2 regions of the Nesterenkonia flava genome follow, and region 2 is predicted to be linked to the other one. Evidence: riboswitches for the same ligand, from Rfam matches in the RefSeq annotation. Region 2 holds a riboswitch; the other holds the start of a gene.

Region 1 (4,415 bases), on a different contig from region 2:
AGAAAAACTCCCGGCGCCGGGGGTGAGGCCATGCCCAGTGAGCCTCACACCCCGACGCCGGGAGGGTCTGTTTCTCGCGGATTCCCCACTTCTGGGGTTCCTCCGCGTTTTCTCGGATTTTCCGCGTCCTCACGCTCTCCGGCACCCAAAAGGCGCCGGGAATCCGAGATCACTCGTCAGGGAGACGAACGAGACGTCGTCGTTCCCCTACTTCTTGCGCCGCAGCTGGAACTGCGCGGCGTGGTGGTTCTCCGGAAGGTGGTCGCCCTTGCCGAAGAGCTTGTTGCGCAGCGTGCCGGGCTTGTACTCGGTCTTGTAGCGGCCCAGCTTCTGCAGCTCGGGCACCACGTACTCCACCACGTCCTCAAAGGTCCCGGGAGTGATGTGGTAGGCGAGGTTGAAGCCGTCCACGTCAGTCTCCTCCTGCCACTCGATGAGCTGCTGGGCCGCAGTGGCGCCGTCGCCGATGATGACCGGGCCGAAGCCGCCGACGCCGACCCACTCGGCCAGCTGCCGCACAGTCCAGGCCTCGTCCTCCCGGCCGGAGGCCTTCTGGAAGGTCTCCACGGTGGACTGAATGGCGTTGGACTCCACGTCGCCGATGGGCTGGTCCAGGTCGAACTGGGAGAGGTCGATGCCCATCCAGCCGGACATCAGCACCAGACCACCCTCGGGATCGATGTACTGGGCCAGGTCGTCGTACTTGGCCTGGGCGGCCTCGTTGGTCGGTCCGGTGACCACGGTCTGCATGGCGAAGATCCGCACGTCGTAGGGGTCGCGTCCGGCCTCGGCCACGGCCTGCCGGATGCGCTGCACCGAAGCCTTTGCCAGCTCCTTGGTGGGCGGGTTGATGAAGACCGCCTCGGCGTGCTTGCCGGCGAACGCGCGGCCACGGGTGGAGGCGCCGGCCTGGTAGACCACCGGCATCCGCTGCGGGGAAGGCTCCACCACGCCGATGCCCGGGGTCTTGAAGAACTCGCCCTCGTGCTCGATCCGGTGGACCTTGGAGGGATCGGTGAAGAGCCCGGACTCCTTATCGGCGACGACGGCGTCATCCTCCCAGGAGCCCTCCAGCAGCTTGTAGACCACGTCCATGTACTCATCGGCGTGGTCGTAACGCTTGTCGTGCTCCATCTGGTCATCCTGACCCAGGTTCTGCGCGGCCGAGGGGAGGTATCCGGTGACCACGTTCCAGCCCACCCGACCGTTGGTGAGATGGTCCAGGGTCCCCAGCCGGCGGGAGAACGGGTAGGGATGCTCGTAGGCGGTGCCGGCGGTGACGCCGAAACCGAGGTTCTCGGTCACCGCAGCCATGGCGGCCACCAGCAGGAACGGATCCTGCAGCGGGATCTGCGCTCCGGAGCGCAGCGCCGCGTCCGGGCTGGCGTCGAAGACGTCGTAGGGACCCAGCACATCGGCGATGAAGAGCCCGTCGAACAGGCCCCGCTCCAGGATCTGGGCCACGTCGGTCCAGTACTTGATGGTGTTGTACTCCCGGGCGCGATCATCCGGGTGGCGCCAGAGCCCCGGGGACTGGTGCACCACGCAGTTCATGTCGAAGGCGTTGAAGAGAATCTCACGCTGGCCCGCGTCGGTCACGGGGTAGCCTGCGCTGCTGGCCTGAGCATCGGTCATGGGGGTGGCGCTCCTCCTGTTGCGGTTCCTTGCACGATGGAAGAGTCACCGCAGGCACGGTGCAGTACACCGTGTGAGGTGGAAGGGTTCTTCCATCGGTCCTGGCGTTAGCACCGAAACGGACGTATCCGAAGGTTGCTGCGGCGTCGTCGAGCCAGATCTCTCAGCCGCTCTGGATGGTTACGGGTACGACCCTACACGGGTCCTGCAGCACCGCTCGAGGCCCGCGTCATAAAAGTCCACGCAATGGACCCCGGGTCTGCCGGCGGGCCGCGTGCGGGGCCTACTTCACCGCACCAGTGGTCAGCCCTTCAATGAGGTAACGCTGCAGCAGCACAGCCACGGCAAAGATAGGAATCACCGCAATGAGCGAAGAGGCTGCGATCCGCCCGAAGTCCTGCACCCGCTCGCTGAGCATGCCAGCCAGCAGCACCGGCACGGTCTGGGTGTCCTGGCTCTGGGTGAGGAAGGTGGCGAAGAGGAACTCGTTGTAGTTCAGGATCACGATGATCACCCCCACCGCGATGAGCGCCGGGGCCAGCATGGGCGTGACCACGCGCAGCAGAAGCTGCCACTCGCTGGCACCGTCGATGCGCCCAGCCTCCTCGATCTCCACCGGTATGCGGCGGATGAACCCGTCCAGCAGCCAGATGGCCACCGGCACGTTCATCAGCGCATACACCAGGGTGAGCCCCTCCAGTGTGTTGGTGAGTCCCAGGATCCGCAGCAGGGTCAGCAGCGGAATGATCGCCACGATCGGCGGCAGCAGCCAGGGGCTGAGGATTAATCCGGACAGTGCTTTGCCGCCGGTGCGGTGACGGGCGATCGCCCAGGCGCCGGGCAGGGCGAGCACCAGGGTCAGCAGCGCTCCTCCGAAGGCGGCGACGAGCGAGTTCACCACCCCGCGCGGTATGGGTGAGTCCCAGGCATTGGCCCAGTTCTGAGTCGCCGGCTGGGAGGGGAACAGGATCCCCGACGCGATCTGTCCCTGGGTCATAAACGAGATCGACACCAGATAGAGCAGCGGCACCAGCACGACGACGAGGCTCAGCAGCACCCAGCTGCTGGCCAGTACGGACTGCTTGTGCTGGCCCGGCCGGGGCAGGCGCCGCCGGTAGGACCTGCTGGTCAGGGCCTTGGAGGCGGTGGTGGTCTCAGTCATCGCGGAGCCTCTTGGTGATCATGAAGACGGGAATAGTGACGACGGTGACCACCACTGCCAGCAGCAGCGTGATGGTGGCGGCGATCCCGACGTCGAAGTTCTGCAGCGCCGAGCGCCAGATGAGGTAGGCCGGCACCTGGGTCGAGGAGCCGGGGCCTCCGGAGGTCATCACGTAGACCAGGTCAAAGACTTTGAACGCGAGGATCAGCCGGATGAGGAACGCGGCAATGATGGTGCCCGCGACCGCCGGCAGCGTGATGTGGCGGAAGAGCTGGAACCCGCTGGCGCCGTCGAGCTGCGCCGCCTCAGTAATCTCCGGATCCTGGCCCAGCAGCGCGGTGAAGACCAGCAGCACCACCAGCGGGGTCCACTCCCAGACGTCAGCCAGTCCCACGCCGAAGATCGCCCACGTGGTGTCCGAGAGCACCGCATAGGTGCCCGACCCGGGGGTGAAGCGCCGGATGAGGGTGTCCAGCAGACCCCCTGAGGGACTGAAGATGAAGCTGAAGAGAATGCCGACGACGACGGGCGGCACAATCATGGGCAGCAGCAGCACCGTGCGGACAAAGGCCCCGGCGCGCAGGGATCGCCACAGAGCCACGGCCGTGACCGTGCCCAGCAGGGTGCTGGCGATAGCCACACCGAAGGCATAGCCGGTTCCCAGCACCAGAGAGTTCTGCACTGCAGTGGAGCCCAGCGCAGTCTCAAAGTTGTCCGTGCCGACAAACTCCTGGAACGGGTTGCCCAGACTCGATCGGGTGAACGCTGCCGAGGCGATGAACACCAGGGGGTAGGCGGCCAGCACCAGCAGCACCAGCACGCTCGGGCTGATGAAGAGGCGGTGATGAAAGCGCTCCGAGAGGCGCCGGGCACGGGGCCGCCGCCCAGGCTGGCCCGTCTCATGGGGCTGCCCAGGCGGCGGGGGCGTCGTCGTACTCTCCGGCGTAGCTGCCGGAGCCAGAGTCTCAGTCGACAAGGAGCCGCTCCCATTCGGCCTGCACCGTGTCCAGGGCCTCCTGTGCCGAGCCTCGCTGACCGGAGAGGTAGGCGGCCAGCTCATCGGTCAGAATCTGGGCGGCCTCGGTGGCGTTGGGGCCCGTCGGCCAGGCAAGTGCCCCGTGCAGGGTGGAGGCGTTGACCTCCTGGAGCTCGGGGAACTCCTCGCCGTAGGTCTCATCCTCCAGGGAGGAGATGCGGTTAGGGTCAATGCCGGTGGGAGGCAGCGCGGTCAGCAGCTCGGAGTTGACCTCCGTGGAAGCGGCCCAGGCGATGAACTGCTGGGCGAGGTCGGTCTTGTCGGTGTTGCCGGCGACCACCCAGCTGAAGCCAGCCACGAGGGAGGCGCGCGGATCCTCACCCTCGGCGGCGCGGGGCAGATAGGTCACGCCCCACTCTCCGGCGACTTCGGAGCCCGAGTCCGGATCCTCAGACCGGACGCCCAGGTCAGTCCAGTTCTCGATGAACGCGACGTTGCCCGCGAACCACGCGGAGTTTCCAGCGCCGAAATCCGTCTCGGCCGGCGTGGGCAGTGCGTGGTCCCAGATATCTCCCAGCGCCTCCAGCGACGCCACGGCCTCGGGCGAGTTGATGACGGGGTTGCCGTTCTCGTCAAGGAACT
Region 2 (4,415 bases):
GCTGCTGGCCCTGGGACTTCCGTTCTCTGCAACCCTCGCGGTGATGCTGGTGGCCATGCAGGTTCACGGAATCCAGCCCGGCCCGCAGCTGGTGAGCTCCCACCCGGACCTGTTCTGGGGCCTCATCGCCTCGCTGCTGATCGGCAACGTCATGCTCCTGGTGCTCAACATCAACTTCATCCGGGTCTGGGTGGCGATGCTGCGCGTGCCCAACTGGATCCTGCTGCCGAGCGTGGTGGCCCTGTGCTGGGCTGGCATTTATAGCTTCCGTCTGAGCTGGTTCGACCTCGCCGCAGCCGCGGTGCTGGCGGTGCTGGGCTTCTGCATGATCCGCTTCAACTTCCAGATCGTGCCGGTGCTGCTGGGCGCGCTCATCGGACCTCTCGTGGAGCGGCACTTCCGTCAGGGCCTGACCGCTGCCAACGGCGAGCTGAGCTACTTCGTCACCCAGCCGATCGCTGCCGGCATCTGGGCAGTGGTGGCTCTGCTAGTGATCGGCTTGCCGCTGCTGCGTTTCTTTGCCGGGCGGCGGCGGCAGCCGGAGTCCGACGCCGCCGCCTAGCCCTGATGCGGGTCACAGAGCGTGGCTGAGCGCCTGATCCAGGTCCGCAAGGATGTCATCGATGTGCTCGATGCCGACCGACAGCCGCACCAGGCCGGGGGTGACGCCCGCAGCGCGCTGTTCGGACTCCGCCAGCTGCCGGTGCGTGGTGGAAGCCGGGTGGATGGCCAGGGACCGCACATCGCCGACGTTGGCCACCAGGGAGTGCAGCTGCAGAGCATCCACGACCGCCTGCCCGGCGCTTGCTCCGCCGTCGACCTCGAACGCCAGCACCGATCCCACACCCTTGGGCAGGTACCTCTGCGCGCGCTCGTGCCAGGGGCTGGAGGCCAGTCCGGGGTAGGAGACTGAGATGACGGCGTCGTGGGCCTCGAGGAACTCGGCGACCTTCTGAGCGTTGAAGACATGGCGTTCAACTCGCAGTGAGAGCGTCTCCAGGCCGAGGTTGATCTCGAAGGCGTTGTGCGGGGAGAGCGAGGGGCCTACATCGCGCAGCAGCTGCACGCGTGCTTTGAGGATGTAGGAGAGGTTCACGCCGAAAGCGCCACCCTCACCCAGGTCGTGGCCGAAGACGAGCCCGTGATAGCTCTCATCCGGCTGGTTGAAGCCGGGGAAGCGCTCCGGGTAGGCGGTGTAGTCGAAGCGGCCGGAGTCCACGATGACCCCGGCGATCGCGGTGCCGTGGCCCCCGAGAAACTTGGTCGCCGAGTGCACGACGACGTCGGCACCGTGCTCGATGGGACGCAGCAGGTACGGGGTGGGCAGCGTGTTGTCCACGATCAGGGGTGCCCCGTATTCGCGGGCGATGGCCGAGACATTCTCGAAGTCCAGGACATCCCCACGGGGGTTGGCCACACTCTCGGCGAAGAACGCCTTGGTGTTCTCGCGGATCGCGGCCCGCCAGGACTCTGGACTGTCGGGGTCCTCGACGAAGCTGACCTGCACACCCAGCTTGGGAAGGGTGTGCTTGAAGAGGTTCTGGGTGCCGCCATAGAGCGAGGGGGAGGCCACGATGTGGTCCCCGGCCTCGGCCACGTTGAGGATCGCCAGGGTCGTGGCAGCCTGCCCCGAGCCCACGGCCAGAGCCCCGACGCCGCCCTCCAGCGCGGCAATCTTGTTCTCCACCGCCTCGACGGTGGGGTTTCCGATGCGGCTGTAGATCGGCGCCACCTCCTGCAGCCCGAAGCGCTTGGCGGCGGCGTCGGTGTCCGGAAAGACGAACGAGGTGGTCTGCTGGATCGGCAGGGCGCGGGCGCCGCTGACCGGATCCGGGGCGACGCCGGCGTGAATCTGCTGCGTCTCAAACTGCCAGGCGGGGGTGGAATCGCTCATGGATGCTCCTTGGGGTGTCTGTGGTCGCCGTCTCGTTTCACCGGTGACGACGCCGATGCTATGCCTTCGGAGGGGATTCCGGTAGAGGGGCGTAATGTTCATACATACGACTGGCATTCGACGGGGAAGGGGAAGAAGCCCTGATGTTGGGGTGAATAAATCGCGTGCATGCCGTAATATGTTCACAGCGATCACGAGTACCGGTTCACTTAAGGCTCTGGCTGACCGGTCGGCAACCCTTCCGCGGTGATGGGGTGCCCCAGATGACGATCCGGCCGCAGGCAGACCGCCTGAGGGCAAGCACGGCTCACAAAGGAGCGCAGCATGTCTGCGACAGCACACCCCAGACCCTCCAGCCACTCACGGCAGGAGCCTTCCTGTTTCAGCACCCGGCAGATCCATCACGGACAGGGATCGCGCGCCGGTGCCGCGGACTCCACAGCGACCCCGGCGGTGGGCGTAGTGCCCCCGGTGCACCTGGCGGCCGCCTATGAATTCACCAGTCTGCGTGACGCTAGAGAAGCCTTTGCTCAGCGGGAGCCGGGATTCACCTACGCACGTACCGGAAGCCCCACCGTGGCTCTCCTGGAGCAGCGCCTCGCAGCCCTGGAGGGTGGTACCGGCGCCGTGGCCACCGCCTCGGGGCAAGCCGCGATCGCGCTGACGCTTCTGGCTCTGGCGGGGCGCTCGGGGCAGAGCGCAGACGGCCTGCCCCATCCAGGGGTGCCCGCCGGGCACGTGGTGGCCTCCTCCCGGATCTACGGCGGAACCGCGGATCTGCTCAACGACTCGCTGGCCGAAGCGGGTATCACCGTCACCTGGGCGGACCCGCACGCCCCGGACGAATGGGAGCGCGCGGTGGATGGGCGCACACGGGCGCTGCTGGTGGAGTCCATCGGCAACCCGCACGGCGACCTTCCGGATCTGGCGGCGCTCGCCGGCCTCGCCCGCCGCGGCGGCATACCGCTCGTGGTGGACAACACCCTGGCAACGCCGTACCTCTTCCGGCCGGGAGAGCACGGAGCGGACTTCGTGGTGCACTCCACCACCAAGTACCTCACCGGCAACGGCACAGCTCTGGGCGGGGCGGTGGTGGACACCGGGCGATTCCGTCCCGAGGCTGACCCTGCCCGCTGGCCCCAGTTCACCGCCGGACTGCCGCGATTCGGCGGGGTGCCGCTGACCCAGCGCTACGGTGACGGGGCGGTGCTACACCTGATTCGCGCCAAGTATCTGCACGACCTGGGACCCTGCGCCGCTCCCTGGAATGCCCAGCAGACCCTCGAGGGGATCGAGACACTGGATGTGAGGATGGATCGCCACTGTCGAGTAGCCGAAGAGCTAGCTCGACGCCTGCAGGACCATCCGGGTGTGGCGCGAGTCCGGCACCCCAGCCTGCCGCAGGACCCCAATGCCGCAGTGGCGGCTCGCGACTTCCCCCGAGGCACCGGCGCGGTGCTGTCCTTTGAACTCGCCGCCGGCCCCTCAGAGGTGGAGCGCTTCATCGATTCTCTGCAGCTCATCAAACTGGCCGCGAACATCGGTGACAGCCGCACCATGGTCGCCCATCCGGCGTCGATGACCCACTGCAGGCTCTCCGAAGCGCTGCGTGAGGCCGGCGCCATCACTGAACAGACCATCCGCCTCTCCGTGGGGCGCGAGGACGTAGAGGACCTGTGGCGCGACCTCCGCCAGGCCTTCGACCGCGCCGGACTGACCGAAACGCAGAACCACCATCTGACCACGCAGGACGGCGCCGCAGAGGCACTGAAAGAGGTGAGCCGCTGATGACGCTGATTCCTGAGACCCCCACCCGCTCCGTCCCGGCTGCGCCGCGGCCGTCGATGCGGCTCCGGCCGGGCTTCGCCACCGAAGCCGTGCATGCCGGTCAGGACCCTGATCCGCTCACCGGCGCGGTCATTCCTCCGATCTACCAGACCTCGACCTTCACTCAGCACGGTGTCGAGACGCTGAAGAACGGGTACGAGTACTCCCGCGGCGGCAACCCCACCCGCAACGGCTTCGAAGCGCAGTTGGCCGCCCTGGAGGGCGGAGGAGCCGCGTTCGCCTTTGCCTCGGGAATCGCCGCCGAGGATGCCTTCCTGCGTGCGGTCCTGCGTCCGGGAGACACGGTGATTGCTGCGGCGGAGACCTACGGCGGCACCCACCGGCTGCTGACCCAGATCTACGCCCGCTGGGGTGTGCGCACGGTGTTCGTGGATCCGAGCAGTCCCCGGGATCTGGAGCGCGAGCTGGACTCCGACCCCACGGTGCGCCTGCTCTGGTTGGAGACCCCCACCAACCCCCTGCTGACCGTGGTGGACATCGCTGCGTGGTCGCGCATCGCCCATGCCCACGGGGCCCTGGTGGCGGTGGACAACACCTTTGCTTCCCCGGCACTGCAGACCCCGTTGGCCCATGGTGCTGACGCGGTCATTCACTCCACCACCAAATACATCGGAGGTCACTCAGACGTCCTGGGTGGAGCCGTCGTCGTCGGCGGGGCGCAGTGGGAGGGCAC

The links. A riboswitch is a leader RNA that binds a small molecule or an ion and turns the genes downstream of it on or off. The one in region 2 is predicted to bind S-adenosylmethionine.
Region 1: linked by a shared signal. The riboswitch ahead of RH857_RS10570 (LLM class flavin-dependent oxidoreductase) and the one ahead of RH857_RS03520 (O-acetylhomoserine aminocarboxypropyltransferase/cysteine synthase family protein) in region 2 are both predicted to bind S-adenosylmethionine.

What each region holds. Positions count from the first base shown of each region.
Region 1 covers NZ_JAVKGT010000029.1:277-4,691, forward strand. Annotated here, with positions in the region: gene RH857_RS10570 (LLM class flavin-dependent oxidoreductase) at 208-1,635, opposite strand; SAM riboswitch class I at 1,725-1,818, opposite strand; gene RH857_RS10575 (carbohydrate ABC transporter permease) at 1,919-2,797, opposite strand; gene RH857_RS10580 (carbohydrate ABC transporter permease) at 2,790-3,773, opposite strand; gene RH857_RS10585 (ABC transporter substrate-binding protein) at 3,763-4,415, opposite strand, start outside.
Region 2 covers NZ_JAVKGT010000006.1:56,980-61,394, forward strand. Annotated here, with positions in the region: gene RH857_RS03510 (tripartite tricarboxylate transporter permease) at 1-562, shown strand, start outside; gene RH857_RS03515 (bifunctional o-acetylhomoserine/o-acetylserine sulfhydrylase) at 575-1,894, opposite strand; SAM riboswitch class IV at 2,084-2,203, shown strand; gene RH857_RS03520 (O-acetylhomoserine aminocarboxypropyltransferase/cysteine synthase family protein) at 2,219-3,682, shown strand; gene RH857_RS03525 (cystathionine gamma-synthase) at 3,682-4,415, shown strand, end outside.